Regions from separate parts of the Paraburkholderia caribensis genome, predicted to be linked through region 1. Evidence: riboswitches for the same ligand, from Rfam matches in the RefSeq annotation. Region 1 holds a riboswitch; each other region holds the start of a gene.
The links. Region 1 has a riboswitch for cobalamin ahead of cobW (cobalamin biosynthesis protein CobW). Riboswitches for the same ligand answer to the same signal wherever they lie in the genome.

Region 1 (10,224 bases):
CCAGCGCGTCGGGCGCGTGGCGGCCCGTGATGACGACATGCAGCATCTGCGGCCGCGCGTTCACTACGTCGAGCACTTCTTCGAGCGGAAGATATTCGTACTTCAGCACGGTATTCAGCTCGTCGAGAATCACCATCTGGTATTCGCCGCTTTCGATCATGCGGCGTGCCTCGTTCCAGCCCTTGCGCGCCGTCGCCATGTCGGCTTCGCGGTCCTGCGTGTTCCAGGTATAGCCGTCGCCCATCGTGACGAAATCGCAATTCGCCTGCGCGCCGAGAAAATCGCGCTCGGATGTATGCAGCGCGCCCTTGATGAACTGCACGACGCCGAGTTTCATGCCGTGGCCGAGCACGCGCACGGCCATGCCGAAGGCCGCCGTCGATTTGCCCTTGCCCGTGCCCGTGTTGACGATCAGCAGCCCCTTCTCGACGTTGGCCTGCGCCTGCTTCTTTTCGTGGCCTTCGCGGCGGCGCTGCGTCATGCGTGCATGCGATTCGGGATCGGTCTTCATCGATGTTCCTTGATTCTGGTTGTGTCGGTGGAATGAGGGTGTGCGGCAGCGCACGCGATGGCGACAGTCACGCCGTCGCTGGTCTGTTTGCGCACGAGCAGTTCGCCGCCTGGCGCGGCGAGCAGCGCGCACGGCTCGCAAACGCCGTCGACGCCGAGATGCGCGCGCACATGCGGCGATGGGGCGACCGGTGCATCGAGCGCGGCGATGGCCGCGCGCGTGAAGGTTTGCAACGGCAGCGCGTGCCGTGCGCAGAATGCGATGAGTCCGGGCTCGCCGGCTTTCGTATCGACGGAAGCAACCGCTGTCAGCGCCGCGAACGGCAGCGTGCCGCCAAGCGCGTCGCGCACGGCGGCTTCGATCTGTTCGGCCGATACGCCGCGCCGGCAACCGATGCCCGCGATCAGCGCCTTCATGGCTTGAGCACGGCATCGACGGGCGCCGCGAGCGACGCGACGCCGCCGATCACGACGATCGACGGTGAACCGAGCTGCGCCTGCGCGACGCGCTGCACGAACTCGCTCAACGTCGCGCGGACATGGCGTTGCTCGGGGCGCGTCGCCGATTCGATGGCGGCGCAGGGCGTGTCGGGCGGCATGCCGGCGCGCAGCAGCGCGTCGACGATCTCGTTGAGCCGCCGCATGCCCATGTAGATGACGAGCGTCATGTGGGTGGCGGCGAGCGCGCGCCAGTCCGCCTCGTGCTCGCCCGCGCCGTGGCCGGTGACGAAGATCACGCCCTGCGCGTGGTCGCGATGCGTGACGGGAATGCCGACGGCAGCGGGCGCGGCGATGCCCGCCGTGATTCCGCTGATGATTTCGACGTGAATCCCTGCGGCCTGCAGCGCCTGTTGCTCTTCGCCGCCGCGGCCGAACACGAATGGGTCGCCGCCCTTGAGCCGCGCGACGCTGCGGCCCGCGCGCAGATGATCGAGCATCATCGCGACGATTTCGGATTGGGGTGTGGATTGCTGTCCGCCGCGCTTGCCGACATGGACGATCTGCGCGTCGTCGCGCGCGAACTGCAGGACCTCGGGATTGACGAGATCGTCGACCAGCACGACGTCGGCCAGCGCGAGCGTGCGCGCGGCTTTGAGCGTCAGCAGTTCGACGTCGCCGGGGCCGGCGCCGATCAGCCAGGCGCGGCTCATGGCGAGGAGGGCGCCGCTGCACGGGCAGGCGCTTGAATGTGACAGGTCATGCGATGTTGCTTGTGACGCGCGACGGCTGCTCGAGCCGGTGCCGCGCGTGGGCGCTGGTATCCGTTTCCCGCGGTTCCAGCGAATGGCGATGAGATTCTCGCCCCCTTGCAACTGGCCGGTATCCGGGCTGGCGGCTCATCGCGTTCGCCTTCCCACCTGCGGATGGCAGGCAGTGGCCTTGAACGCACTGCGCGAAACATGCTTCATTCCGCTCGCCGCGTGACCGTTGCGGGGACAGCACAGGCTTGGCGGCTTCATGTTTCGCGTGGTTCGCCCGTGTTGCGGCCGCGATGTGAAGGCGCTTCCCTGTTTCCCGTTTAACCCCGCCGGCCTTCGAGCCAGCGCGGGGCACCAGATGCGCCGATACGATAGCACACACGCCCTGCCGGCGGGCGGCGCGGGACCGTGCGACGGGCTCGCCCGACGACGATTCTCACCGTGTTCCAAGAAGTTCGAAAACTGTTTTCAAGTGTTGTCGGTAGTAAATCCTAAGGGTGGTCATTTATAGTGACCGGAAGTGGAATGACCGTTTTTCCGGTATCAAATATCGGATACCTAATTAAATTTCACGCCAATCCGGATTGGCGGTGCCGGGCACCGCTTTTGACTGCATCTGCCGTCGAACCGGCAGATTAACTTTAGGGAGAAAATCAACATGAAAATAACAGCGATTGCGTCGGTATTGCTGGCGGCCATGCTCACGGCGACCTCAGTGCAAGCCGCAGACTCGCTCGCACGGGACGCGGATAAGCTCGTGGAAGCGGCGCCGCCCGTGCACCTGAAGGCGCGCATCATCGCCATCGACGCAGGCGCCCGCGCAGTCACGCTGAAGGGCGAGGACGGCATCGAGGTCACGATGCTGGTGGACGGCAAGATGCCCGGGTTCGACAAGCTGCGCGTAGGTGACAAGGTCGACGTGCTGTACAAGAATGCACTGCTCGTCCAGGCCGAAAAGGTCGACCCCGCCGGCAAGGGCATCCGTGAGCGTGTCGATGCGCAGGTGACGGTGCGCGGCTCGGACGGCCGGGACTCGCTGCATCAGGTCGAAACGCTGTCCACCGTGCAGAAGATCGACCCGGCGAAACGCCTGCTCACACTGCGCGGTGTCTACGAGACGCAGGTCATCAAGGTCACGCCGGATTTCGACCTCAAGGATCTGCACGTCGGCGACACGATCCACGCGGTTTTCGTGTCGGCGACGGCTATCGAAGTCACGCCGCAAGCTACTGCGCACTAATTTCACACTCAGTCTCCACTGAGTCGTGCCTCTCCACGGCTGTCGCAGGGCGGCAGCCGGCGGACCCTCTCTATTGCGATCCACGCAACCGAACGACGGCATCGGCCAACCCTGATGTCGTCGTCTCACCTTGACGCTACCTGCCGCCGGGCCTAAACTCGCACGCACTCTGGTGCTCGCGTGCGCTCTCTGCGCGCGCAGTTAAACGGGAAATAGCGGGCCGTGCGCACAGCCGCCGGCCAAACTATGCTGCTCCCCGCAACGGTAGGTGAAGGCATCGCGCAGACGATGCAGAGCCGGCCTCGCTGCATGTGCGTCCAATAGCGGCCCATGCAGACAATCCACTGCGCGAAAACGCTCGCGCGGGAAGGAGAGGCGGCGCTTTCATCAGCCCGGATACCGGCCCGAGAAAACGACGCCATGCTGCGGGGATGCGGCACCGTGTCGACTGTTCCTCATGTGTCGCAGTGTGCTTGCGCGTCCCGTCGTTCGGGTGGCGCGACGCGCATGCGGCGCCGTTTTCGTCCCCATGTATCACTGAAGCCTCGCAAAAGCGCATGCCGGACGGCGCGCAATGCGGAGGTCACTCGAACCTGTTTCGAGCAGCGGAGCCATCATGCAGACACAGATGCGCAAGATTCCGGTGACGATCGTCACGGGCTTTCTCGGCAGCGGCAAAACGACGTTGATGCGTCACATTCTTCAGCACGCGGGCGGCCTGCGCATCGCGGTGATCGTCAACGAGTTCGGCGAGCTGGGCATCGACGGGGAGATTCTCAAGGGCTGTGGCATCGGTTGCGATGAAAACGGCAACGAAACGGAAGGCCAGCTATACGAGCTTGCCAACGGCTGCCTGTGCTGCACCGTGCAGGAAGAGTTCTTCCCCGTCATGGAGCAACTGGTGGAGCGGCGCGACCAGATCGATCACGTGCTGATTGAAACGTCGGGCCTCGCGCTGCCGAAGCCGCTCGTACAGGCCTTCAACTGGCCGTCCATCAAGAACAGCTTCACCGTCGATGCCGTCGTGACGGTCGTGGACGGTCCGGCTGTGGCCAGCGGTCAATTCGCCGAAGACCCCGTCGCCGTCGATCAATTGCGCAAGGCCGATCCGAATCTCGACCATGAATCGCCACTGCATGAACTGTTCGAAGACCAGTTGTCGGCCGCCGATCTCGTGATTCTCAACAAGACCGATCTGCTCGACGAAGCGCAGCAGGCGAGCGTCGAAGCCGTCATCCGCGAAGAGATTCCGCCGCAGGTCAAGGTGGTGCGCGCGCACATGGGCCAACTCGATCTGCATGCGCTGCTCGGGCTCGAATCGGCTTCGGAAGACACGATTCATCTGCGCCACGATCATCACGGTTCCGCCGACGATCCCGAGCACGCCGACCATCACCACGACGAATTCGACTCCGTCGTCGTCACGGCGCGCGCGCCTACGCGCGAGGCGATGATCGCGGCGCTGCAGCGGGTGGTCGAAGGCCACACGATCTATCGCGTGAAAGGCTTTGCCGCGTTGCAGGACGCGGCGATGCGTCTCGTGATTCAGGGCGTGGGCGGGCGCTTCGACAGCTATTTCGACCGGCGCTGGCAGGCGGGCGAACTCGATGCGTCGCCGCTGAGCCGCTTCGTGCTGATCGGCGCAGACCTCGATCAGCCTGTGCTGCAACGCGCGCTCGACGCAGCCTTGAGCGCTCAGGCGCAACAGGCTTAAGTCACCTTAAGGCACCTGAAGGCACCGCGATGCATCTGCTGCGCACCGTCCCTGGCGGTTTCGTCGACGATACGAAGGGCGTGATCCGTATCGACCAGAAGCCGGCCGATATCGTGATCCTCAGTTCCGCCGACACCACGCTGTCGCTGCTTGCGAGCGTCGTGCCGCGCCTGGGCGACGGCTTTCCGAGCGTGCGCCTCGCGAACGTCACGTATCTGCGGCAGCCGGCTTCGGTGGACTTTTACCTCGACGACGTGTTGCAGCATGCGCGCGTCGTCGTCGTCGATCATCTGGGCGGCGAGGCATATTGGCCGTATGGGATCGAACAGGTCGTGGCGCTGGCGCAGCGCAGGCAGCAGACGCTCGCGATGTTTTCCGGCGACTTGCAGGAGGACCCCAACCTGCTCGCGCGCAGCACGGCCGACGCGGACCTGTGCCATCAGTTGTGGCGCTATCTGCGCGAAGGCGGCGCGCATAACGCCGAATCGTTCTTGCGCTGCATTGCGTGGCGCGGGTTCGGCTGGGGCAAGGAGCCTGCGCCGCCGAGTCCGTTGCCGGCTGCCGCGCTGTATCACCCGGCGCGTGATATTGCCACGATTGAAGACTGGCAGGCGCGCTGGAAGCCCGACGCGCCCGTCGTGGCGATCCTATTCTATAAAGCGCATTTGCAGGCGGCCAACACGGCCGTATTCGATGCGTTGATCGACGCGCTCGAAGCACGCGGGATGAACCCGTTGCCCGTCGCGATCACGTCGCTGAAAGACACGATCAGCCGCGATGTCGTGCAGCAACTCGCCGCGCAGCATCGTATCGCGCTGGTGCTGAATACGACGGCATTCGCCGCCTCCGCCATCGACGACCCCGAGCCGCTCGCATTGGCGGGCGACGCGCCCGTGATGCAGGTGATTCTGAGCGGCGGCAATCGCGAAGACTGGGTGAACGACAATCACGGCCTCAATTCGCGCGACATCGCGATGCACGTGGCGCTGCCCGAAGTGGATGGCCGCATCATTACGCGCGCGATAAGCTTTAAAGGGCTCGCGTATCGCTGCCCGCATACGGAAGTGGATGTGGTCCGTTATCAGCCGGATCACGAACGCGTTGAGTTTGTCGCGGAGTTGAGCGAGCGCTGGTGCAGGTTGCGCGTCAAGTCGAATGCGGACAAGAAGCTCGCGCTGATCCTCGCGAACTATCCGATGAGCGAAGGGCGTATCGGTAATGGCGTCGGGCTCGATACGCCAGCCTCCGTCGTGAACATTCTGAAGATGCTGCGCGACGAAGGGTATCGCATCGACGACGTGCCTTCGAGCGGCGGCGCGTTGATGAACGCCTTGACGCAAGGCGTGACCAACGATCCCGTCGTCCGCGATCTGCGGCCCGCTTTGCAAAGCCTTGCGTTGAGCGATTACATGCAACAGTTCGCGCGCTTGCCGCAGTCTCTGCGCGACGCGTTGAACGCGAAGTGGGGCGCGCCTGAGCAAGATCCTACTGTGCGGCGCGGTCGCTTCATGATTGCGGGCTGGCGATGCGGGCACGTGTTCATCGGCATCCAGCCGCCGCGTTCGCGAGAGCAGAACGACTACGCGAGCTATCACGACGCCGAACTGGTGCCGCCGCACGCGTATCTTGCGTTCTATTTCTGGCTGCGTTATCAGTTCAATATCGATGCCGTCGTGCATGTCGGCAAGCACGGCAATCTCGAATGGTTGCCGGGCAAGAGCGTCGCGCTGAGCGATGCGTGCTGGCCCGATGCGATACTCGGGCCGCTGCCGCATCTGTATCCGTTTATCGTCAACGATCCGGGCGAAGGCAGCCAGGCGAAGCGGCGTACACAAGCCGTGATCGTCGATCATCTGATGCCGCCGCTGACGCGCGCGGAGAACTACGGGCCGTTGCAGGATCTCGAACGCCAGGTCGACGAATACTATGACGCGTTGATGGTCGATCCGCGCCGCGCGAAGCTGTTGCGGCGGACTATCCTCGACACGATCGTCAAGCATCGGCTCCATGAAGAGTTGAGTCTCGAAGCGCCGAGCGATGCCGACGCGGAAGACTCGTTGCTGACGCGTGTCGATGCATGGCTATGTGAGCTGAAGGAAGCGCAGATTCGTGACGGCCTGCACACCTTCGGGCAGTCGCCTGAAGGTATCCAGCGGCGCGACACGTTGCTCGCGCTCGGGCGCTTTCCCGTAGGCGATGGGCAGGGTGCGAAGGCGGGCATTATCGACGCGCTGGCGCGCGATCTGAATGTGGATCATCTGTTCGATCCGTTGTCGGCGGATTGGTCGGCGGTGTGGGATGGCCCACGTCCTGTGCTGCTGCAACGGGTCAGCGACGCACCTTGGCGACACAACGGCGACACGCGCGAACGGCTCGAACTGCTCGCAGCTTCGTTGCTCGACGACATGTGCGCAATGTCGCCTGACGCGCTCGCAACCATAAAAGAACTGCCGCAAGCCGCGCGTGTGCTCGAACGCCTGCGCGACGATATCCTGCCGCGTCTGGACGCATGCGGTCCGCACGAACTGATGCACCTGAAGCGCGGACTCGAAGGGCGTTTCGTGCCGCCGGGCCCGAGCGGCTCGCCGTCGCGCGGGCGTCCCGACGTGCTGCCCACGGGCCGCAACTTCTATTCCGTCGATACCCGCGCCATTCCGACCCAAGCCGCGTGGTCGCTGGGACTCAAGTCCGCGCAGACGCTGATCGAACGGCACGTGCAGGAGCATGGCGACTATCCGCGCGCGATCGGTCTTTCCGTGTGGGGCACGGCGACGATGCGCACGGGCGGCGACGATATCGCGCAGGCGCTCGCGCTGCTAGGCGTGCGGCCGAAGTGGGCGCCGGGCAGTCATCGCGTGACGGACTTCGAGATCATGCCGATTGCGGCGTTCGATCGTCCGCGTATCGACGTCACGTTGCGGGTGTCGGGGTTCTTCCGTGACGCGTTTGCGAACGTGATGCATCTGTTCGATGCCGCCGTGCAAGCCGTTGCCGAACTCGACGAGCCCCAGGACGTGAACCCGATTCGCGCGCGCGTGCTGCGCGAGCGCGATGCGTGGATCGCGCGCGGCGTCGCGCCCGACGAAGCCCGCCGGCGCGCGGGCTTTCGCGTGTTCAGCGCGCGTCCGGGTGCCTATGGCGCGGGCTTGCAGCAGATGATCGACACGCAGCAATGGCAAACGGATGCCGATCTCGCGGACGCGTATCTGTCGTGGGGCGGTTATGCGTACACGCAGAAAAGCGCCGGCGAAGAGGCGCGGCACGCATTTGGCACGCGTCTCGCGGCCATGGATGTCGTATTGCAGAACCAGGACAACCGCGAGCACGACCTGCTCGATTCGAACGATTACTACCAGTTTCAAGGCGGCATGACGGCGGCCGTGCGGCATCTCGCGGGCAGTCAGCCGCATGTGTATCACGCCGACCACAGCAACCCCGATGCGCCGCGCGTTCGTACGCTGCATGAAGAAATTGCGCGCGTGATCCGTTCGCGGGTGGTGAATCCCAAGTGGCTGGATGGCGTGAAGCGTCACGGATACAAAGGCGCGGCGGAGATCGCTGCAACCGTCGACTATCTGTACGGCTACGACGCGACGGCGCGCGTGGTCGCCGATCATCAATACGCGCTCGTCGCGGATGCGTATCTGAACGACGCCGATACGCGCGAGTTCATGCGCGAGCACAATCCGTATGCGCTGCATGGCGTCTGCGAGCGCTTGCTCGAAGCGATGCAGCGTGGACTATGGCAACAGCCGGGCGAGTATCGCGCGCAGGTCGAACAGCATCTGCTGGATAGCGAACAGCACATCGAAGGATCACGATCATGAGTGAAGCCAGCGCGCGGCGTGCGGCGTTTCCGTTTTCTGCGCTGATCGGTCAGGCGCCGCTTCAGCAGGCGCTGCTGCTGGCGGCCGTCGATCCCGGCATCGGCGGCGTGCTGGTCAGCGGTCCGCGCGGGACGGCGAAATCGACGGCGGCGCGCGCGCTGGCCGAGTTGTTGCCCGAAGGCCAGTTCGTGACGCTGCCGCTCGGCGCGAGCGAGGACCGTCTGATCGGCACGCTCGATATCGAATCGGCGTTGCGCGATGCGTCGGTGCGTTTTTCGCCGGGATTGCTCGCGAAGGCGCATCGCGGCGTGCTGTATGTCGATGAAGTGAACCTGCTGCCCGATGGGCTCGTCGACGCGCTGCTCGATGCGGCAGCGAGCGGCGTGAACACGGTCGAGCGCGATGGCGTCTCGCATACGCATGATGCGAGTTTCGTGCTGATCGGCACGATGAATCCGGAAGAGGGTGAGCTGCGTCCGCAACTGACGGACCGCTTCGGTTTGATGGTCGAACTGGCGAACTGTTACGAAGCGCAGACGCGTCAGGCCATCGTCAAGGCGCGGCTTGCGTTCGATCTCGATCCGGTTGCATTTCGTGCGTCACGTGCGGCGGAGCAGGATGCGTATGTCGCGCGGCTTCGGAATGCACGGGCCGCGTTGCCGAGCCTTTCGTTCGACGATGAAGTGCATGCGCATGTCAGTGCGCTGTGCATTGCAGCTGGTGTGGACGGACTACGCGCCGATCTCGTGATGCTGCGCGCGGCGCGTGCACTGGCCGCGCTCGAACAGGCCGATGCTGTGACGGTTGCGCATGTCGACCGGGTGTCTGAGTCGGTGTTGGTGCATCGGCGCCGTCTGCAAGACGATGCTGAGCAGCCGGAGGGGGTGTCTTCCGCGTCTTCCGCTTCATCTCACGAAGCTACCTCGACCGATAGCGCGAGTACTTCGTCAGAAACCGACTACGGCTACCTTCCGCCTGAACCGACAGGTATCACGCGCGTGAAAGGCGTCATTCCCCTCAACGCAAAAAAACGCTGAGCCATCGAAAGAGCGCGGCCGCGCGCGCGATGCGCAGCGGTTTTCGATGGCGGCAAGGCGCTGGCGATGCGACGCGAGGCGGTTCGGCCGGCGCGCGACGCATTGCATGGCCACGCACGCTCGCGGCGAAGCGCAATGCTTCGTTACAGCCCGAACACCTACGGTTCGTGCACGAAGAGGCACGCGGCGGCGTGCTGCATTGCTTCGTCCTTGATTGCTCCCATTCGATGCTGGCGGGTCAACGGTTGGCGCTCGCCAAAGGACTGCTCGTCGCGCTGTTCGATCAGGCGCGCGCGACTCGCGCGGAGGTTGCGCTGGTGTGTTTTGGCGGCGTTGGGGCGGAGGTGCGCTTCGGTCCTGCCGTGCCGCGCTGGTGGAACGAGCGGTGGCTCGCGACTGTAGGTGGCGGTGGCGGCACGCCTTTCGTGCTGGGTATCGAAACGGCGTCTGCGCTGCTCGAACGGGCGGCGCGCAAGCATCCGGCACAGCAACGCTGTCTATGGATTTTCTCGGATGGCCGCAGCAGCGGTTCGCCCATGCGCCCAGCGGCGGCCGACCGTGTCCAGTTCGTCGACTTCGAGCATGACAGCGGGGTGCGCACCGGGCGCTGCGCGCGGCTTGCCGACGCGTGGGGCGGCGAGTGCATCAGCCCGCACGAGTTGCTCAGCTAGACATGCGGCGCCGCCGTGCGTCGGCA
Region 2 (10,224 bases), on a different replicon from region 1:
GCAGCAGCGCGTGCGTCGCGAACCGCCGCGCGAGATTCAGATCGTGGCACGAGAACATCACTGTACGCCCGCCGCCGCGCGCCCATCCGCTCAATGCTTCGAGACAGTCGATCTGATGATGCAGATCCAGATGCGCGAGCGGCTCGTCGAGCAGCAGCAGCGGCGCGTCCTGGCACAGCACGGCCGCGAGCGCGACGCGCTGCCGCTCGCCGCCCGACAGTGACAGCACGTCGCGCGCAGCGAAGTCCGCGAGACCGAGCGCATCGAGCGCCGCATGCGCGGCGGCGCGATCCTCGTCGCGCTCCCAGCCCCATCCCGCGAGGTGCGGAAAACGGTTCAGCAGCACGATATCGAGCACGCTCGCGCTGAACGCATCGTGCGATGTTTGCGGCATCAACGCACGGCGCTGCGCGAGGCGCGCGAGCGGCCATGCGTTCACCTGCATTCCGTCCAGTTCGATGTGTCCTTTCGCTGGACGCACAAGACCCGCGAGCGTCGAGATGAGCGTCGTCTTGCCCGCGCCGTTCGGACCGGCGATGCACCAGACTTCACCTTGATAGAACGTGTGCGTGAAGTCATCGAGCAAGGTGCGCGAGCCGGCCCGCAAGGTCAATTGGTCGGCATGCAGGGTGGCATCGGCGCTTGTGTCTGCGATCATGCGTGCGTTCATGCGCGCCTCCGTCGAAGCAGCATCCACAGGAACACGGGCACGCCGATCAACGCGGTGATGACGCCGACGGGCAACTGCGCGGGCGCGATCACCGTGCGCGCGACCAGATCGGCGCCCATCACGGCAACGCCGCCGCCAAGCGCGGCTGCGGGCAGGAGCATCCGTTGATCGTTGCCGAACGCGAGCCGCAGCATGTGCGGCACGACGAGCCCGACGAAGCCGATCGTGCCGCCCGTCGTCACGGCAGCGGCGGCGGCGAGCGACGCGACCAGATAGACGCGCAGCCGCGCGCGCATCACGGGCACGCCGAGCGCTTGCGCCGCGGCGTCACCACGCAGCAGGACATTGAGTTGCGGCGCGATGGGCACGATCGCGAGCAACGCGATGCACAACGCAGCGAGTGCGAGCCACGGCGCGCCGCCGCCGTTCAGATCGCCCGTCAGCCAGAACAGCATGCCGCGCAGGCGGCTGTCGGGCGCGACCGTCAACAGCAGCGTGATCACGGCGCCCCACCCGGCCGCGATCACCGCGCCCGTCAGCAGCAGACGCGGCGATGCGTCCTGCGGCTCGCCGCGCCACAGCGCGCCGCGTGCAAGACCGAGCACCAGCAGGATCGAGACGAACGCTCCGGCGAACGCCGATGCATCGACGATCCACCACGCGCAGCCCGCCATCATCGCGACCAGCGCGAAGCTCGCCGCGCCGCCCGACACGCCGAGCACATACGGCTCGGCCAGCGGATTGCGCAGCAGCACCTGAAGCAATGCGCCCGCGAGCGCAAGCAACGCGCCGCAACCGAAGCCGGCGAGCGCACGCGGCAGGCGCAGCGTGCGAACGATCTGCGTGGCGAGATCGGACGATGCATCAGCCGACGGCAGCAACGCATCGAGCACGCGCGACGGCGCGACGCTCACGCTGCCGAGTGCGAGCGACGCCACGAAGACCACGAGCGCCGCGATGCCGAGCGCCGTCCAGATGGCGAGCGCGCGCTTCGCACTCATGCCGCGCGCGAGCTGGACCGGTCGGGGTTGCCGCTGACGTTGCACGAGTCCGCTCATCGCGCGTTATTGCTGCTGCCAGCCGAGCGTGAGGGAGGCGCCGCGCCTTGGCGTGTTGTACGTGTAGGCGAGTTCATAGTCCTTGTCGAAGAGATTCTGGATTTGCGCGGCCACGTACCATGACTTCGTGATGTTATAGCGCGCGGACAGGTTCACGATGCCATACCCGCCGAGCACCGTGCCGCCGTCGTCGCGCTCGCCGCTCACGAGCCATTCGCCGCCCACCCGCCAACTGCCGAGATTGCGGTTCGCGGCGAACGACGCGAAATGACGCGCGCGACGGTTCAGGTCGGTATGCGTGTCTTCATCGACGGGATTCTGGAACGTCACGGCCGCGCGCACGTCGGTTTTGCCCACATGGCCCTGCCACGATCCTTCGATACCCTGCACTTTCGCATGTCCCACGTTCTCCGCGACGTAGATGCCCGGCGTGGTCTGCACATAGTCGATGAGGTTCGTATAGCGCGTCTGGAATGCCGTGAGCTTCAGCAGGCCGAGCGCGTCGGATGCGTACTGTAGTGCAGCTTCGACGGAATGGCTGTGCTCCGGTTGAATGAGCGGATTGCCGCTGTACGGGTAGTACAGATCGTTGAAGCTCGGCGCGCGAAACGCATCGGACCAGCTTGCAGTCACCTTCCAGTGCTCGTTGAAGTCGTAGCCATAGCCCAGATAGTAACTGTTGGCTCCGCCGAAATCCGAGTACTGGTCGCGCCGCAGGTTCGCCTGGACCTGGCTGTTGCCGAAGCGCCCCGTGTAGCCCGCGAATACCGAGTTCACGTGACGCGCGGGCGCGCTGTACTGATTCGAGTCGAGCGTCTGGTCGAGATGCTCGTAGCCCAGTTGAAGCTTTTGATCGCGCCCAAGCGTGAAATCGTTTTGCCACGTGTACTGCCGGTTGTCCGAATCGTAGCGGTATAGGTAGTCGCCGTTGAGCGACGTGTTGCTGCGATCGTTGCCTGTCGCGACGACGAAGCGCGTGGTCCACCAGTCGGTGAGCTTGCCGTTCGCGAAGGTTGACGCCGTCTGCACCTTGCTGTGCAGATTGTTGAGATCGGTGGGCAGACCGAAGGGATTGTCGAAGCTGTCGTTGCCGTTCGACTGAAAATAGCGCAGGCCGATGTCCCACTGGTCGTCGAGCTTGTGGCGCAGCGACGCGCTCACGCTCTCGTTGAAGTAACCGTTTGCGTTCGGATTGACGGGCGCGAGCGCCGGGTCGATCGACGAAAAACCGTCCGTCTTCGCGCGCGCGAGCGTGACGCTGAAGGTCGTGCGGCCGTCCTTGTCGAGTGCACCGTCGACGCCCGCCGCCTGGCGTTGCGTGTGATAGCTGCCGTACTCGACGTCGAAGTGAAAACGCGGCGGATGATTGCCGCCGTCCTTCGTGAACACCTGTACTACGCCGCCGATCGCACCCGACCCGTACAGCGCCGACACGTTGCCGTTGACCACTTCGACGTGATCGATCTGGTCGAGCGGAATCTGTTCGAGCTGCGCGTTGCCCTGGCTCACCGAATCGACGCGCACGCCGTCGATCAGCACGAGCGATTGCGTCGCCGACGCGCCGCGCAGAAAGAGACTCGACGTCGCGCCTGGTCCGCCGTTTCGCACGATCTGCGCGCCGGGCGCGAACTGCAGCAGTCCCGGCAAATCGCGCGCGCTGCTGTCCGCGATGTCCTGCGCGTCGAACAGCGTGGTCTGCGGAATCGCGTCGGCGAGGCGCTGCGCGCGACGGTCGGCTGTCACCACGATGGGCGACAACGTCGCCGGGTTAGTGGATGACGACGCGGCCACCGCAGAACCCGTCGAGCCATTGTCCGATCGATCCGTGGATGTGGCGGATGGGTTCGCCTCGTCGACCGTCTGCGCGCCTGCGGCGAGCGGGACTGAAGCGAAGGCGATCACGGCGAGCGCAGCAAGCGGCGCGCGTGTGAAGTGTGGGCACAGCGGGCGCGGAAACACCTGGCGCAGATACGCCGGGTGGACAAACACGGAGGTGAGCATCGAAAGAGTCCTGTGGGCCTGTGCGCGGCCCGCTCCTCGTGGGCCGATGCCTGTACAAGGAGCAACACGCTCCTTGCCTCCGGCCGGTATCCGGGCTGACGACTGGCCGACCCGCCTTCCCACGCAGCATGCGCAGTGGCGCTTCGCACGGCATCGGCTCTCATGGATGGCTCGACGCGTGCATGGGTCGACCTGCAGGAACTGCGGTCGTTGTACCGTTGCGAGGACAGCGCAGGTTGGCTCGTCCGGGCGGACTTCGCTCCCTGCTTCCCGTTTAACTGCGCGCGGCGCGATACCGCGCGCGGGCACCAGAGTGCCGCAAGTTTAGAAGTGGCGCACACACGCGTCAAGAAACGCGGGGACGGCGCAGGGACGACGAGGGTGGACTGTTAGAAAGAGTCCTTTTTTAAGGGTAAAAATGCGTGAATCGCGACGACACACCTGGATAATGCGGCATTAAAGCGCTACTGTTACGTCTCGAAACGAGACAAATGCCCGAGCGTGCGACATTCCGCGCTAGAATGCCATGTCTTTAGAGGACGCAGCACATGCTCACCGAACTCGAAACACTGTCACAGAACATCGGCCGGCTGATCGAGATCAGCCAACGCTACAACGAAGCGCGCCTCGCACTCGAAGAACAGCTCGCACAAGCGCGCGCCGAATGCGAAGCGACCCGCGTAGAACTCGAACAGACCCGCGAAGAACGCGCCGCATTGCAAGCGGAGCGCGATGCGCTGTCCGCGAAGATCGACGACGCCCAGGTGCGTCTGAACGCCATCCTCGAGAAGCTGCCGCGCGCTCGCGGTCATGAGCCCGACAATCAACTCGATCTCCTCGCGCCCGAGCAGCAGGTGCAGGCCAATCACGACGCGAACAACGACGCGACCCGCCACGGAGAAAACGCATGACCACGAAGCAGATCGAAGTGTCGATCCTCGGCCAGCCCTATCGTCTCGCCTGCTCGCCTGAAACGGAAGCGGCGCTGCTCGAAGCGGTGGCGCGCGTCGACGCCGAGATGTCGAAGATCCGCTCCAACAGCAACGTACGCGGCCAGGACCGTATCGCGGTGATGGCGGCATTGTCGCTGGCATCGGAACTGCTTAGGTTGCAAGCCAGCGTGCGACACGGAGAATCATTTCCCGCCGAAGAAATCCGGCGTACAATGCACCAGATGAATGAGCAGCTGGGCACTGTGATTCAACAGTACAGCAGCGTGCAGTAAAGAAAATTCTGGTGGGCTTGATTGTTTCGCGGTCGGGCTCATGTTGTAGAGCAAACGTTTTAAAGCTTCCCTGCCTGGTTCGCCAAGGTCATATATTCCTTGAACCAATGCTATGTGCACGGTTGCGGAAATTTGTAGCACGGGTGTGCGCGTCACTCTGTCTGATGTACCCGAAGTGCTGCTAACTGCGACCAATTCTGAACCTCAGGTTCAGGATGCCGGCCTAGCGGCTAAGGCGGGGACCCATACGAACGGCATCGGACTTTGTCCGGTGCCGTTTTTCTTTGGGCGCGCGCTTTGTGCAGATTGGCGCGCTCCGCGTTGCAAGCCGTTTGAAGCAGTTCGACGAAGACCTTCCTTTTATCTCACGTTCAATCCGACTCATGCGCTACTGGCTGATGAAGTCCGAACCGGACGAAGCGAGCATCGACGATCTCGCGAATGCCCCGCAACGCACGCTGCCCTGGACGGGCGTGCGCAATTATCAGGCGCGCAACTTCATGCGCAACGTCATGAAGATTGGCGACGGCGTGCTGTTCTACCACTCCAGTTGCCCTGAGCCGGGCATTGCGGGCATCGCGGAAGTATCGTCGACGCCCTATCCCGACCCGACCCAGTTCGATCCGAAGAGTCCCTATTACGACGAGAAATCGACGCAGGAAACGCCGCGCTGGACGCTCGTCGACGTCGTATTCAAGAAGAAGATCAAGCTGATTGCGCTGGCGGCGTTGCGCGAGCATCCCGAGCTTGCCGACATGCGCGTGCTCGCGAAGGGCAACCGTCTGTCGATCACGCCCGTCACGGAGGCGGAATGGGCGTTCATCACGAAGCAGCTTGCAAAGCGCGCTGCATGAATGCGTGGTGAACAGGCGTTCGCGTGAGATTCGAGCATTCACTCGGGAACCAGACGCCCCTTTCAGACGCCTAACCGCCTCGCAAGCGTCATGCCACGCGCGCCGCGCCACTGCGTCCGGCGACGCGGACCTCGACGCATGCATGCACAACCTGCTCAACAAAGGAGTCGAAGAATGACCAGAAAATCTGCGCTCGTGTGGGCGCTCGCGGCCGGCGCGTGCGCGGCGCCTGTTGCACTTGCGCTCACGTCCGTCGCGGCCAATGCGCAAACCGTTGTGCAGCAGTACCAGCCGGCCGGCGTGCTGTCGCTGAACGCGCAGGCGAGCGCCGATATACCGCAGGACGTTGTCGATATCACGCTGTTTTACGAACAGGAGGCCAGCGATCCGTCGTCGCTGACGGGCACGTTGAACCAGCATGCTGACCAGGCGTTGCAGAAGGCCAAGGGCGTGAGCGGCGTGACGGCGCGCACCGGGTCGTTCTCGATCTATCCGTCGACCGATCGCGACGGGCGCATTTCGGCGTGGCGGGGCCGCACGGAGATCGTGCTGGAGTCGCACGACTTCGCGGCGGCGTCGAAGCTTGCGGGGCAATTGTCTTCGATCATGCAGGTTGGGAATGTGCAGTTTTCACTGTCGCCGGAGGCTGAGCGCGCTGCCGGGCAGAAGTTGACGGGACAGGCGATTGCATCGTTCAAGCAGCAGGCTGGTGCGGCTGCGCAGGCATTCGGGTATAGCGGTTATACGATTCGTGAAGTGAATGTCGGGCATAGTGGCGGCGTGCCGCCGCGGCCTGTCATGATGATGAGCATGCGGTCGGATGTTAGTGCTAAGGCGGCGGCGCCTGTGCCGGTTGAAGGTGGGACGTCCACCGTGACTGTTAATGTTTCAGGGTCTGTGCAGATGAAGTGATTTTTTGTGTCTGCGACGCTGGTGGGGTGGTTCTGATTTTGCTGGCATTCGCGAATTGGCTTTTCGCTGGCATCCGCGTTACGTTAGCGTGCTTCACGCGTCGCCCCTGTGCGGGGCGGCACCTACTTTTCTTTGCCGCCGCAAAGAAAAGTAGGCAAAAGAAAGCGGCTCACACCGCCAGCCCATCTTCTTATCCACGGGCCCCCAACGTCCCCACCCTTCACACGGCAGTGCCCCGGGTGATGCTCGTTGCCAACGCTTCGAATCAACGCCTCACCCACTTCAAATACCCCTACCCGGCCAAGCGGCAGCGAATGGTATGCGCCGCCCAGGTGGCAAACTGTGTGTAGGCCGTAGTGCCTCGCACGCTTCACTCCGGACCGATATCGCACGCCTCCCACCCTGTAAGAGCGCTACCCTATGCGACGCGACAACCTACACACAGTTTGCCACCTGGGCGGCCGTGGAATATGTGGCACGGCATGCTGTAACGCGGGGGCGTGAAGCGGGTGATGAGCACCGCAAGTGCGCTGGCAACGAGCATGAGTCATGCGGTTGCCGAGTGAAGCGTGGGGACGTTGGGGGCCCGTGGATAAGAACACGGGCTGGCGGTGTGAGCCGCTTTCTTTTGCCTACTTTTCTTTGCGGCGGCAAAGAAAAGTAGGTGCCGCCCCGCACAGGGGCGACGCCTGAATCACGATAACGTAACGCGGATGCCAGCGAAAGCAAAGGCCAACACCCCGACCAGCGAAGCGCAAAGACCAATCGCGAAAATGCCAGCAAAATCAAAACCACCCCACCAGCGTCGCAGACAAAAACCAACCCTTACCCCGCATTAACAGCCCGCGCCGCCTCACGCGCATTCCGCCGATAAGCCCACACCAGCATCAACACCCCGGCAATAACCATCGGCAGCGACAGCCACTGTCCCATAGACAGCCCCAACGCCAGCAGCCCAAGAAAGTCATCCGGCTCACGCGCAAATTCAACCGTGAAACGTGCAAGCCCATAGCCAATCAAAAACACAGCCGAAGCAGCCCCAACAGGCCGCGGCTTCCGCGTAAAAAACCACAGCACAAGAAACAGCACGACACCCTCAAGCGCGATCTCATACAACTGCGACGGATGCCGCGGCAACATATGATATTGCGCAAACACCTCACCGAGATGCCACTGCGCGGCCTGCACCGGATGCGCCGCCAGCCACCCGGCGTCTTCATTCGCGGCACCGGGAAACAGCATCGCCCAAGGCGCATCGGGCGACGTCACCCGCCCCCACAACTCACCATTGATAAAGTTACCAAGCCGCCCCGCCGCAAGACCAGTCGGCACCATCGGCGCGACGAAATCGGTCACCTGCAGCCACGTACGCTTACGCTGCCACGCAAACAACACCATCGCGAGCGTCACGCCGAGAAATCCGCCATGGAACGACATGCCCCCTTCCCAAACCTTGAAGATGTCGAGAGGATGCGCGAAGTACCAGCTCGCCTTATAGAACAGCACATAACCCAGACGTCCGCCGAGTATCGTGCCGAGCACGCCGTAAAACAGCATGTCGTCGATATCCTTCGGGGTCCAGCCCTGTGCCGCGACATGCGGCAGACGCAGCCGCAACCGGCCCACGACGATCGCCATGACAAAGGCGACCAGGTACATCAGGCCATACCAGCGGACGGCCAGCGGCCCGAGATGAATGGCGATGGGATCGAAATTCGGGTGAATGTGCATCGTATCGTTATAGGGGTTCGGTAATCTGGAAACTCAAGCGCATTGGACGCGCCGCGCCACAAAGGGTTCGCCGCTAGCCGGCAAGCACATCGGCGTGAGCGCGCACGATGTCGATGAAACCGGCGAGCACAGGGCTCACTTCCGCCGTGCGCCACACCAGCCCGGTGACGACGGCGGGCACCGCCTCACGCAACGGACGATACACGACGCCCGTGCGCCGCAGGTTACGCAACGATTGCGGCACCAGCGCGACACCCATGCCCGCAGACACCAGGCTCACGATCGTCTGCATCTGGATCGCCTCCTGGCCGATGTGCGGCGTGAGACCGGCCGCGCCGTAGCAATCCATAATCATGTCATAAAAGCCTGGCGCCAGACGCCTTGGGAAAACGACCAGCGGCGCATCGCCCGCTTGCGCAAGGCTCAACGGCTCGTCGCGCCATTCGGCCGCGCCCGCCCCGCTGGCTCCATCGCCCGCAGCATCGAGCTCTGCATCGAACTCGATACGCGCCGCCATCTCCGTCGACATCGCGATCACCAGCGGCTCGCGCGCCAGCGGCAGCCACGACAGCTGCGACGCGTAGCGCGGCGGCAGCGGCCCGATGACCAGTCCCGCATCGACACGCCCCGCGACCAGCTCGTCGATCTGCACGTCGCTGGTCGCCTCGAGCAGTTCGAGCCGCACGCGCGGATGGCGCGCGCCGAACTCGCGCAACAGCGGCGGCAATAGCCCGTAATCCGCCGTCGACACGAACGCCAGCGACAGCACCCCCGCCTCGCCGCGCGCAAGACTCTGCGCCAATGGCCGCAGCCCCTCCGCACCCGCGAGCAGCCGCCGCACCTCGGGCAGCAGATCCGCGCCGACCGACGTCAGCTCGACCGAGCGTTTGGTGCGCGCAAACAGTTCGACGCCCAGCGTGTCTTCGAGCGCGCGGATTGCCTGCGACAGCGGCGGCTGCGTCATCGACAGCCGCGCCGCCGCGCGGCCGAAGTGCTTCTCTTCGGCGACGGTCACGAAATAGCGCAACTGGCGCAGATCAGGGACGGCAGGCAGGCTCATTGATATATTTTACGACCTAAACGACGCTGAATAATATATTGGACATTCTTTTGCAGAAACTCCATTCTTGCCCAACGCGCCCGAACTAGACTAAAGAACCCGCGCTGGAACCGCCCAGGCCGTTGCGCCGCAAGCGGGAAGCGAGCCGATTGGCGCGCACATCAAAACAACTGGATGGAGCTCCCCATGCCGTACAACCGTCGTTCGAAGAACATCACGCAAGGCGTCGCGCGTTCGCCGAACCGCTCGATGTATTACGCGCTCGGCTACCAGAAGGACGACTTCGACAAGCCGATGATCGGCATCGCCAACGGCCACTCGACCATCACGCCGTGCAACGCCGGCCTGCAACGCCTCACCGACGCCGCCGTCGAAGCCGTCAGGCGCTCCGACGCGAATCCGCAGACCTTCGGCACGCCGACCATCTCGGACGGCATGTCGATGGGCACGGAGGGCATGAAGTACTCGCTGGTGTCGCGCGAAGTGATCGCCGACTGCATCGAGACCTGCGTGCAAGGCCAGTGGATGGACGGCGTCGTCGTGATCGGCGGCTGTGACAAGAACATGCCGGGCGGCATGATCGGCCTCGCGCGGATGAACGTGCCGGGCATTTACGTGTACGGCGGCACCATCAAGCCGGGCAAGTGGAAAGGCGCGGACCTGACCATCGTGTCGTCGTTCGAGGCCGTCGGCGAGTTCACGGCGGGCCGCAT
Region 3 (10,224 bases), 860 kb from region 1:
GATACGACGCGGCAATCGCGTCGACGCTTGCATCGGCAAGATGCCGCCCGCTGGCGAGCCGCGCCAGCAGCACAACCACGAACACGCCCGCGCAGGCAATCGAGAACGTCGCGATGAAGGCCGGCTGATCGAGCTGATGCCAGGTCGAATGGGCCATCGTGTCGAACAGCAATGCGGGCAGCGCGAGCCACACCACGAAGCGGTTCAGTTCGGAAGCTGCCGTGGGGCCGAGCAGATTGCGACGGCGGCAAAAGAAGCCCGCGAAGATCAGCGCAAAGACGGGCAGCAGGATTTCGAGCGTAGACAGCATGAAGTTGCGGCAACGAAGGTAAAAAGGGAGGAAACGCGCAAGGGTAAGCGTTTACACCTATACAATCCAATGCCGAATCCAACCCTCGACGATACTTTTTTTGCATCATGCTCGACGTCAAGCCGCTTCGCTACTTCGTCACGCTCGCCGAAACCCGCCATTTCGGGCGTGCGGCCGCGCGGCTGAACCTGTCGCAGCCGCCGCTGAGCCGGCAACTAGCTGCGCTGGAAGCCGCGCTCGGCGTCACGCTGATCGAGCGCAGTCCGCGCAGCGTCACGCTCACGGCCGCGGGCGAGCGTTTCTACGAGGACGCGAAGGCGATACTCGCGTCGATCGAGCAGGCGGCCAGACATGCCCGCGCGGCGGCCGCCGGCGACACTGGCCAGTTGACCGTCGGCTTCACGATGTGCGCCGCGTACAGCGTGCTGCCCAGCTATGCGCGCGCGTACGGTGACGCCTGGCCCGGCGTCACGCTCAACCTGCGCGAAGTCGTATCGAATGATCTGGCGCCGCAGGTGCTGAGCGGGCAGATCGACGCCGCAATCATGTTTCCGGGCGCGCAAAGCAAGGATCTCGACACCCGCGCGATCTTCACCGAGCCGCTATGCGTCGCGTTGTCGCGCGAGCATCCGCTCGCCTGCGCGCATCAACTGAAGATCGCGCAGCTCGCGCGCGAGCCGTTCGTGATGGCGTCGGAAGCCGTGTCGCCGAGCCTGCGCGCGACCATCGTCGATCATTGCGCGCAAGGCGGTTTCGCGCCCGATGTGCGCTTCGAAGTGCAGTTGCAGCAGACAGTGTTGAGTCTCGTCGACGAAGGCGTGGGGATCGCGCTGGTGCCGGAGTCGATGCGCAAGGCGCAACTCGTAGGCGTCGTCTTCAGACCGCTCGACGACGCGCCGACGATTTCGCAAATGCTCGTCTGGTCGCCGTCGAACCGCAACCCATGTCTGGCGCGGTTTCTGGAGATTGCCTGGAAGCGGCGAGCGGAACGAAACGGGGAAGAGAGCCGCGCGTCTGCGCATTCAGGCGCAGACGCGGAAAAGCAGCGTTACAGATAAGCCGAGTTGCGCGCCGATGCAGCCGATGCGCGCGCGATGCGTTCGCTGCGCTCGACCAGTGCCCCGAACAACAGGCCGATCGTGGCCCACATGATTGCCTGCATGCCGAGCGCCGTGAAGCGGAACTTCCACAGCACGACGGCGGGGAACGCTTCGGGCACTTCGTTGACCGTCGGCAGCGCGATCTGGATCGCGGCGATGATCGCGACGAACACGATTCCGCCCACGATCGACGCGTTCCACACGCCGAGCCGCGACACCAGGTGCTTGCGGACTTTCATCGAGAACACCGCCACGACGAGCGACGTGACGATCATCAGGAAGAACAGCCCCGTGCGCATGCCGATGGTTTCCGGATCGCCCACGGAAGGCGGATTCGCCGGATACTTGATGGTCGGCACCAGCACGACGGCGACATAGGCGCCCACTGCGAGCCACGCCGACAACGCACGTGCGCCGAGCCGGCCGACGCGTCCATGCAGATACGCGAACGTCAGCGCGAACAGCCCGCCGAACGCCATGCCATATGCGACGACGCCCGTCAGCAGACCGAGGCCCGCCTGCGTGCCGCGGCTGACGAGTTCTTCTTCATGATCGTGAGCGCCGCTGGCGTCGCCGTGATCGTGCGCGGTTTGCATCTTTTCTTCGAACGAGATCGCCGTATCGACGAGCGGCTCGCCTGCCACGCGCGCAAAGGCGAACGTCAGCAAACCCGCGACGATGCCTGCGAGCATCCCTCGCATCAATAACTTACCCACCATGGTGATGACTCCCTTACGCGATCAGTGGCAAGGAAAGCCGAGCAGATGGCGGCCGTCGTGCACGAATTCATGCACGTACATGCCGGGAATCAGCGAAGTCGCGCCCTGTTCGGCGCCGACGAAATAGAGCGCGAGCAGCATCAGCAGGCCGCCGAACAGAATCCAGGGCAGCAGCTCGCGCAGCGGGATGGGGGTGATGACAGGTTGATCGGTCTGACCGGCGTGGTCGAGAACGGCGTCGTTCATGACGGACATCTCCTTGGGGTTACGCGCCCCGATAGTCGAATGATGAGAGAGGTCGAAGCTTGGGTCTGGCTTCCGGCTTGTGTACAGCCTGTTGTGTACGCATTTGCTGCCGATTACAGTGGCGCGACCGCGCCGGGCTTGCACCGGCTTCCGCGCTTCGAGTGGCGACTATTCTACGGCTAAACTGCGAAACGCTCTCCTGTTTCTTACCCTCTTTCTTCCCATTTCCCGGACCCAAGGCCGTCGATGCGCACACGCCTGTTGTTGATCAGCCACCCGGCGACGGCCGCGCAACGCAAGGGCACGTTCCCCGCCGACGATCCCCTCGATACCCGCGCGGTCGAAGAAGCCACGTCGTTTCGCGCATCGCATGCCGGCTTGCTGAACGCCGATGCCGCGCTCAGCAGCCCCGCTGCGTGCGCGCTGGACACGGCGCGGGCGCTTGGACTGGCGGCGACGATCGTACCGGATCTCGCCGACGCCGACTTCGGCCGCTGGCGTGGGCGCCGTTTGCTCGACGTGGCGAACGAGGACACGAACGCACTCGACACATGGACGCGCGATCCGTCATCCGCGCCGCATGGCGGCGAATCATTCGATGCGCTGACCTTGCGTGTCGGCGGCTGGCTCGATGCGTTCGAGCAGCGCGGCACGGTCATCGCCGTCACGCATGCGGGAGTGATCCGCGCGGCGCTCATGCATGTGCTGCAAGCGCCGTCCGCGAGATTCGCGCGTATCGAGGTGCCGCCCCTTTCCGTCGTCGAACTGCAACGCGATCAGCGCGGCTGGACGTGGTGGCCCGCACCGGACCGTCGAAGCTGAGACGCCCGCGCGCGCTCACAGCGTCGGACACGACAGCACCTGCTGCGGATTGAGCGTCGTGCCAGGCATGCCGTCGGTGGCGGGCTTGCCCTGCGCCGGCGTCGCGATCAGGCGCACGGCATCCGTCCCCGCGTTGGCGAGCACGTAGCGCTCGGGGCGGCCTTGCGGCTGCCAGTACGCGCGATAGATGCCGCCGTCCTTCAACACATGCAGCGTGCCCGGCACCGTCTTGCCGCCCGCGATGAAATCGACGGGCTCGCCGTCGCGCAACGCGAAGCCGCTCGCGGCCGACACGCTCGATGCGCCCGACGCGCCCGCGCCCGCCAGCACGCCGCACGATGCATCGCCCGTTGCCGCGACGGCCAGTTGTGCGACGGTCCATAGCGCGAGCGGCGCGATTGCTCTGATTGTCATGGCGGACCTCGAGTTGTCTGGAATCGTCTGGAATGGCGAGCCGAATAGTGCGTCAGGCGCCTCGGGCGCGTTGCAAAGCGCATACCCGGCATGGCCTGCGGACATCTGACCGCGTGAATTTTGACCGCGTGGCACCGCGCTTTTTGATGTGCGATAAAAGACGAGACTCAAGAGTCAGATCATTCACAAGCGTTCACCGAAAAGAGGCAACTGATGGCTACGCTCGAAGCGTTTCGTTCCGTGCTCGACGATGCACGCACGCCCGAGATCATCCGCAATCACATCATCGATTCGCTGCAGTACGCGCTGCGCAACCACGGCCAGGTTTTCACGTCGAAGGAAGTCGAATGGCTTGCCAAGTGGGACGATGCGCGCATTCCGCTCGCCGCCAGCCGCGAACTCCAGAAACGCTTGACGCAAACGGCCGACTGAGCGCGCCGAGCGGCCGCGCGCGGTGCCGCGCGCCAGACGGGCATGCTCCGCGAAAGCGGTCGCGGGAAAGTTTCTGCTACCCAAAGCCCTGTTTTTAGGGCATAATATATTTAACGCAGCGCTCTGCCCGCATCACCCGTCAACTTCTTCACCGTAACGCGTCAACGTCTTCTCGTCTTCGCCGCGTTGCACTGATTGCATTGCATCCCAGCCGTCCCGTTATCGCGCAACATCATGCAGCGGCAACACGGCGGTCTTCGTCACTCCGGCCACGCGCTGCACGCCTGAACCCGACGGGGTGACATTCGCTACGTTCGTTGCCCGTGCGGCATCAGCGTATTTTTCTCCATCCGTTCCGCGTTGATCGCGGTTGCGTCCGAGCCAGCGCATACGGCTCGCGCGAGACTTTTTCCATTGCGGCGCGCCCCATGGCGCTGCGCCGCCCGCTGCCTATTCGCCGCGCCTGCCCGTTGCAGTGACGCGCGCCGGCAGCCGCATCACAGGACTGTGTATATGACGACGCAAGGCATCAAGACGTACAAGGGCTACGAAATTCATCCGCTGATCTATCCGCGCCGCACGGCGAACGGCGTGGCGCACCGCAATTCGATCGACAGCGGCTATGACGCGTCGGTTCGCATCTGCCGGGTCGGCGCGAACGCCGCCGCCGATGGCCGCGTGTTCCGCCTGTCGTATTTCCGGCCGTTCGAAGGCGCGGGCAAGGCCCGCATAGCCTGCATGGAGCATGCAGCACAAGTGATCGACGGCCGGGTCGACGGACAGACGGTTTCCGACCTTTGATCTCGCGCAGCGCAACGCGCGCATCAGCATCATCGTCTCACCGCATCGACGCGGCAGCCTTCGTGCTGCCGCGCAAATTACGCTGCGCGCCGCGCGCGCCGCACCCTTCCCTCATCGACCAGGAGTAATGCATGGCGAAAGAAGAACTGCTTGAACTGGACGGCATCGTCGACGAAGTACTACCCGATAGCCGCTACCGCGTCACGCTGGATAACGGCGTGGTCGTGGGCGCGTACGCGTCGGGACGCATGCGCAAGAATCACATCCGTATCCTCGCGGGCGACCGCGTCACGCTCGAACTGTCGGTCTACGACCTGACCAAAGGGCGCATCAATTTCCGTCACAAGGACGAACGAAGCAGCGGCCCGCGTAGCGCACCCATGCGCCGCCGCTAACGTAGCGGCAACCCACTGAAGCGTCCCGCGCTCATGACCGGCGCGACGCAATGGTGAATCGACGTACAGGGCAACCGTCGATCACCGTAAGAGATGCGGCATGTGCAACGCATGCCGATCGATTCACCCACGAAAGACCGCACGCGGATCGTCGCTCGCGCTGGTCTGCATACGCGTCACGACGCGCTCTTCCAGTTCCGCGAGATGCGCGCGCATTGCTTCGAGCGCCGCGTTCAAGTCACCATCGTCCAGCGCCTCGATGAGCTGCGCGTGTTCGTCGGCGGAGCAGGTCGTGCCCTTCGACGGATCGTAAAGCGCCTTGTACAGCTCCGTCTTCGCCACGAGTTGCGCGACGAAGCCCTGCAACTCCGCGCTCCCCGCGATCTGCGTCAGCAGCACATGAAAGTGCCCCGCCAGCCGCACCTGTTCATCCACGCGGCCTTCCTTCAGCGCCTTTTTCTCGCTTGCGATATGCGCCTTCAGCACACGCCTGTCCTGCGACGACAGCGCACCGCATAGCGCGGTGACGATCCCAGCCTCGACGATCTGCCGCGCGCGATAGACCTGGCGCACATCCTCCTCCGACGGCGCCGGCACGAACGCGCCGCGATTCGCTTCCAGCACCAGCTTGCCTTCGAACCCCAACCGCGCCAGCACCTTGCGCAGCGCGCCGCGCGTGCAGTTGAACGCGGCCGCGAGATCGCGCTCGACGAGCTGCGCGCCCGGGCGCAGCCGGCCTTCGAGCAGCGCCGTGGTGATCGACGCATAGATGCGGTCCTCGACGTTGTCGTCTTCCGGGGCAGGCGGCGGTGTGTGCGGGCGTGTGGCCATGGTGTGCGAGTGGGAAGGTGGCGGCGGCGGCCGTATTTTAGCGGCGCGCGGCCCTACGCGCATGAAGCGTCGACAGCATCGGCCCAATACCGGGGATAGCGGATTTGCGCCGAATGGTTAACCATTTTCCGATATTATGGTTAACCAAACGCTTTCGACTGATCCGTAGGACACCCCGTGAACCAGACTCCCGGCATCGATTCCCCGCGCATTTCGCATCGCACGACATCGTCGGCCCTATCGTGGCAGGACGGGCTCTGGCTTGCCGTCATCGTGGCGATCGGCATCAACCTGCGGCCGCTGCTGACGTCCGTGAGCCCGTTGATGGCGACGATCCGCGCGGCCACGGGTCTCAGTTTCTCGGGCGCCTCGCTGTTGACCAGCCTGCCTGTCGTCGCGATGGGATTCGGCGCGTTCGGCGCGGGCTTGCTGACGCGCGTGGTCGGCGAAGCGCGCGGGGTCGCGCTGGGGCTGCTGGCTATTGGTGTCGCGTGCGGCGCGCGGCTGGCTGCTTCGAGCGGCACGGCGTTGCTGATGACGGCGCTCGTCGCGGGCACGGGCGTCGCCGTCATTCAGGCGCTGTTGCCGGGCGTGATGAAGCAGCGCTTTCATGCACGCGTGCCGCTTGCGATGGGCCTGTTCTCCGCGTCGATCATGGGCGGCGGCGGGCTGGGCGCGAGCCTCAGCCCCTATGTCGCGAAGGCGTCCGGTTCATGGCACGCGGGCCTCGCGATGTGGGCCGTGCCTGCTGCGCTCGCCTGCATGTGCTGGCTCGCGCTGCAACGCCGCGCATCGGCGCTCGATGGACCCGCCGCCGCGCCCCTGGCTGCGAGTCCTGGGCACGCGCATGTGGCGATCTGGAAGAAGCGCCGCGCGTGGGCATTGGGCCTGCACTTCGGCCTCGTCAATGGCGGCTACACGACGCTGGTTGCGTGGCTGCCCGCGTACTACCAGCAACGTGGCGCGAGCGTCGCGCAGAGCGGTTCGCTGCTCGCGGCGATGACCGTCTTCCAGGCGGCGTCGGCGCTACTGCTGCCGCTCGCGGCCGCGTCGTTCCGCGACCGCCGGCCGTGGCTCGTCGCCGGACTGTCCGCGCAACTGGTGGGGATCGTCGGGCTGCTCGCGTATCCGGATGCGTTGCCGCTCGCGTGGGTCGCGATTGCAGGCGCGGGACTCGGTGGTACGTTCTCGCTGACGCTCGTGACGGCGCTCGATCATGCCGGCGATCATCGCCTCGCCGGAAAGCTCGTTGCGTTCGTGCAGGGCGTGGGCTTCATCGTGGCGGCGATTTCGCCTGTCGTCGCCGGACGCTTGCGCGACCTGACGGGCAGCTTCGCGGCCGCGTGGATCATGCTCGCGGCCTGCATCGCCGCGATGATCGCCTTGACCTTCGCATTTTCGCCGCGCAGCTACGCACGCTGGCTCGGCTCGCGGTAAAGCGCGCTACGCGAGCAGGTCGTAGATGGGCTGGCTCCGCACTCGCTGCTTCGCGCCAAACAGGTGCAGCGCACCGGGACGCGCACTGACACGGTGCGACAACAGGATGCTGCAATGATCACTCGAAGCTGTGCGCAGCAAACGTTAGGGCGATTGTCGATTGATGGCATACAAGTTGCAGGATGACTGCACGCTTTCCGCCAGGTCGCAGCAAACATGCAACTGCTGCCCACCCGCCGCAAGACGCAATGCAGAAGCCGCAATCCGACGAATGAAGCTGTGTAACTTCCCCTATTCCATACCGGGCAATCCATGCTGCGTGTTTTGCTCGTAACCGATACCGACAAACCCATCGGCGAGTTGCGCGATACGCTTGCGCGGCTCGGCTACGAGATGCTCGCCGCCACCGCGTCGCCGCAGGCGCTGCACAAGACTGTCGAGAGCGAACGGCCCGACGTGATCATCGTCGACACGGAATCGCCTTCGCGCGATACGCTCGAACAGCTTGCCGTGATGAACGCGACGGCGCCGCGCCCGGTGCTGATGTTCAGCCACGACGCCAACCAGCAGCTGATACGCGATGCCGTCGGCGCGGGCGTGACGGCATATCTTGTCGAAGGACTGGCGACGGAGCGCCTCGCGCCGATTCTCGAAGTGGCGCTGGCGCGCTTCGCGCAGGAGTCACAACTGCGCGAGCGGCTGGCGCAGGCCGAGAACGAACTGGCCGAGCGCAAGCTGATCGACCGCGCGAAGCGCCTGCTGATGGATTCGCAAAAGATGACCGAACACGCCGCCTACGCGACGATGCGCAAGCGCGCGATGAACCAGGGCGTGAAGCTCGCCGAGGTTGCGCGCCAGATCGTCGCCGCAGCCGACCTGCCCGATTGATGCGCTGCCCATGAACTCACCCGCCTACCTTTCTTCCCCCGACGAACCCGGCAAGCTCGAGAAGACGCACTTGCGGCTTGGTTTCGTCGCGCTCAGCGACGCTGCGCCGCTGGTTGCCGCGAAGCTGCTCGAATTCGGCCATGCGCACGGACTGACGATCGAACTGCTGAAGCAGCCGTCGTGGGCCGCGATACGCGACAAGCTGTTGTCGGGCGATCTCGATGCTGCGCATTCGCTTTATGGCCTCGTGTATGGCGTGCAGCTCGGCATTGGTGGCCCGCAAACGGATATGGCCGTGTTGATGGTGCTGAACCGCAACGGCCAGGCGATCACGGTATCGAACCGTCTTGCTGCTGCGCTCGACGAGCACAAGACGCTGCCTGCCGCGCTGGCGACGCTCGGGCGCAAGCCCGTGTTCGCGCAGACTTTCCCGACGGGTACGCATGCGATGTGGCTGTATTACTGGCTCGCTTCGCAGGGCGTGCATCCTTTGCGCGATATCGAAGGCGTGGTGATTCCGCCGCCGCAGATGGTCGATGCGCTTGCGCAGGATCGGCTTGACGGGCTGTGTGTCGGCGAGCCGTGGAATGCGGTTGCGCAGGAGCGCGGTGTTGGCAGAACGATCGCGTATACGAGTGAGGTGTGGCCGGATCATCCAGAGAAGGTGCTGGCGAGCCGGCGCGATTTTGTTACGCGGTATCCGAATACGGCTCGGGCGCTCGTGCAGACGATGCTCGAGGCGTGCCGGTGGCTTGATGACGATGTGCATCGGGTGGAGATTTCGGCTCGGCTCGCCAGCGATGAGTTTGTTGGCGTGCCTGCCGGGCTGATTGCTCCACGGTTGATTGCTGCGGGTTCTGATGAAAAGCGGCGGGCTGTGAAGTTTTTTGCTGATGGGGCGGTGAATTATCCGCATCCTGCGGAAGGGGTTTGGTTTTTTGCGCAGTATGCGCGGTGGGGGATGGCTGGGTGGAGGGATGATTTTGCGCGTATTGCGGGGGAGGTTAATCAGGTTGAACTGTATTGCCAGGCGGCCGCCAATGTTGGAGTGAGGGTGTGGGCCGATGCGCCGTCGGCGGTGCTCGTTGATGGGCGGGTTTGGGATGGGAATGCGGATCAGGCTTATATGCGAGGGTTTTTGATCAGGGCCTGAAGGGGGTTCTTGTCTGCGACTTCGTGGCGTGGCTGGTTTGTTCTTTGCGCTGGCATCCGCGTTGCGTTAGCTTGCTTCACGCGTCGCCCCTGTGCGGGGCGGCACCTACTTTTCTTTGCCGCCGCAAAGAAAAGTAGGCAAAAGAAAGCGGCTCACACCGCCAATTCTAGTTCTTGCCTGAGGGCCCCCAAAGGGTCTTACGCTTCACACGGCAATCACGTGACCCACGTTCGTTGCCAACGCTGTTGCGGCGCGCCTCACCCGCTTCACGCTCCCGCGTCACGGCACGCCTTGCCGGGCAGTCCACGGCCGCCCAGGTGGCAAACTGTGTGTCGGCTTTCGCGCCATACGCGCCTCACTCCGGACCGATAGCGCACGCATCCCACCTGGTAAGAGCGCCAAGCTATACGACGCGACAACCTACACACAGTTTGCCACCTGGGCGGCACATACCATTCGCTGCCGCTGGCCCGGGTACGGGTACGGGTACGGGTACGGGTACGGGTACGGGTACGGGTACGGGTAATTGAAGCGGGTGAGGCGTTTATTCGAAGCGTTGGCAACGGGCACCAACCAGGGCCACTGGTGTGTGAAGTGTGGGGACGTTGGGGGCCCGTGGGTAAGCGTCAAGAATTGGCGGTGTGAGCCGCTTTCTTTTGCCTACTTTTCTTTGCGG

Region 2: another riboswitch for cobalamin. It lies ahead of C2L66_RS11850 (TonB-dependent receptor domain-containing protein); the one in region 1 lies ahead of cobW (cobalamin biosynthesis protein CobW).
Region 3: another riboswitch for cobalamin. It lies ahead of C2L66_RS25570 (CbtB domain-containing protein); the one in region 1 lies ahead of cobW (cobalamin biosynthesis protein CobW).

What each region holds. Positions count from the first base shown of each region.
Region 1 covers NZ_CP026102.1:1,152,446-1,162,669, forward strand. The annotation lists gene cobO (cob(I)yrinic acid a,c-diamide adenosyltransferase) at 1-511, opposite strand, end outside; gene C2L66_RS21635 (cobalamin biosynthesis protein) at 508-927, opposite strand; gene cobA (uroporphyrinogen-III C-methyltransferase) at 924-1,661, opposite strand; cobalamin riboswitch at 1,809-2,083, opposite strand; gene C2L66_RS21645 (hypothetical protein) at 2,368-2,949, shown strand; cobalamin riboswitch at 3,103-3,371, shown strand; gene cobW (cobalamin biosynthesis protein CobW) at 3,566-4,663, shown strand; gene cobN (cobaltochelatase subunit CobN) at 4,693-8,490, shown strand; gene C2L66_RS21660 (ATP-binding protein) at 8,487-9,527, shown strand; gene C2L66_RS21665 (vWA domain-containing protein) at 9,557-10,198, shown strand.
Region 2 covers NZ_CP026101.1:2,658,280-2,668,503, forward strand. The annotation lists gene C2L66_RS41605 (ABC transporter ATP-binding protein) at 1-670, opposite strand, end outside; gene C2L66_RS11845 (FecCD family ABC transporter permease) at 667-1,728, opposite strand; gene C2L66_RS11850 (TonB-dependent receptor domain-containing protein) at 1,735-3,729, opposite strand; cobalamin riboswitch at 3,794-4,057, opposite strand; gene C2L66_RS11855 (hypothetical protein) at 4,278-4,640, shown strand; gene C2L66_RS11860 (cell division protein ZapA) at 4,637-4,954, shown strand; RNA gene ssrS (6S RNA) at 5,019-5,200, shown strand; gene C2L66_RS11870 (EVE domain-containing protein) at 5,338-5,808, shown strand; gene C2L66_RS11875 (SIMPL domain-containing protein) at 5,983-6,720, shown strand; gene lgt (prolipoprotein diacylglyceryl transferase) at 7,546-8,451, opposite strand; gene C2L66_RS11885 (LysR family transcriptional regulator) at 8,525-9,511, opposite strand; gene ilvD (dihydroxy-acid dehydratase) at 9,698-10,224, shown strand, end outside.
Region 3 covers NZ_CP026102.1:2,011,408-2,021,631, forward strand. The annotation lists gene C2L66_RS25555 (AEC family transporter) at 1-310, opposite strand, end outside; gene C2L66_RS25560 (LysR family transcriptional regulator) at 418-1,368, shown strand; gene C2L66_RS25565 (CbtA family protein) at 1,359-2,129, opposite strand; gene C2L66_RS25570 (CbtB domain-containing protein) at 2,151-2,375, opposite strand; cobalamin riboswitch at 2,420-2,574, opposite strand; gene C2L66_RS25575 (histidine phosphatase family protein) at 2,622-3,197, shown strand; gene C2L66_RS25580 (hypothetical protein) at 3,213-3,611, opposite strand; gene C2L66_RS25585 (hypothetical protein) at 3,825-4,043, shown strand; gene C2L66_RS25590 (hypothetical protein) at 4,557-4,844, shown strand; gene infA (translation initiation factor IF-1) at 4,976-5,239, shown strand; gene C2L66_RS25600 (GntR family transcriptional regulator) at 5,363-6,070, opposite strand; gene C2L66_RS25605 (cyanate transporter) at 6,248-7,507, shown strand; gene C2L66_RS25610 (ANTAR domain-containing response regulator) at 7,820-8,395, shown strand; gene C2L66_RS25615 (CmpA/NrtA family ABC transporter substrate-binding protein) at 8,406-9,548, shown strand.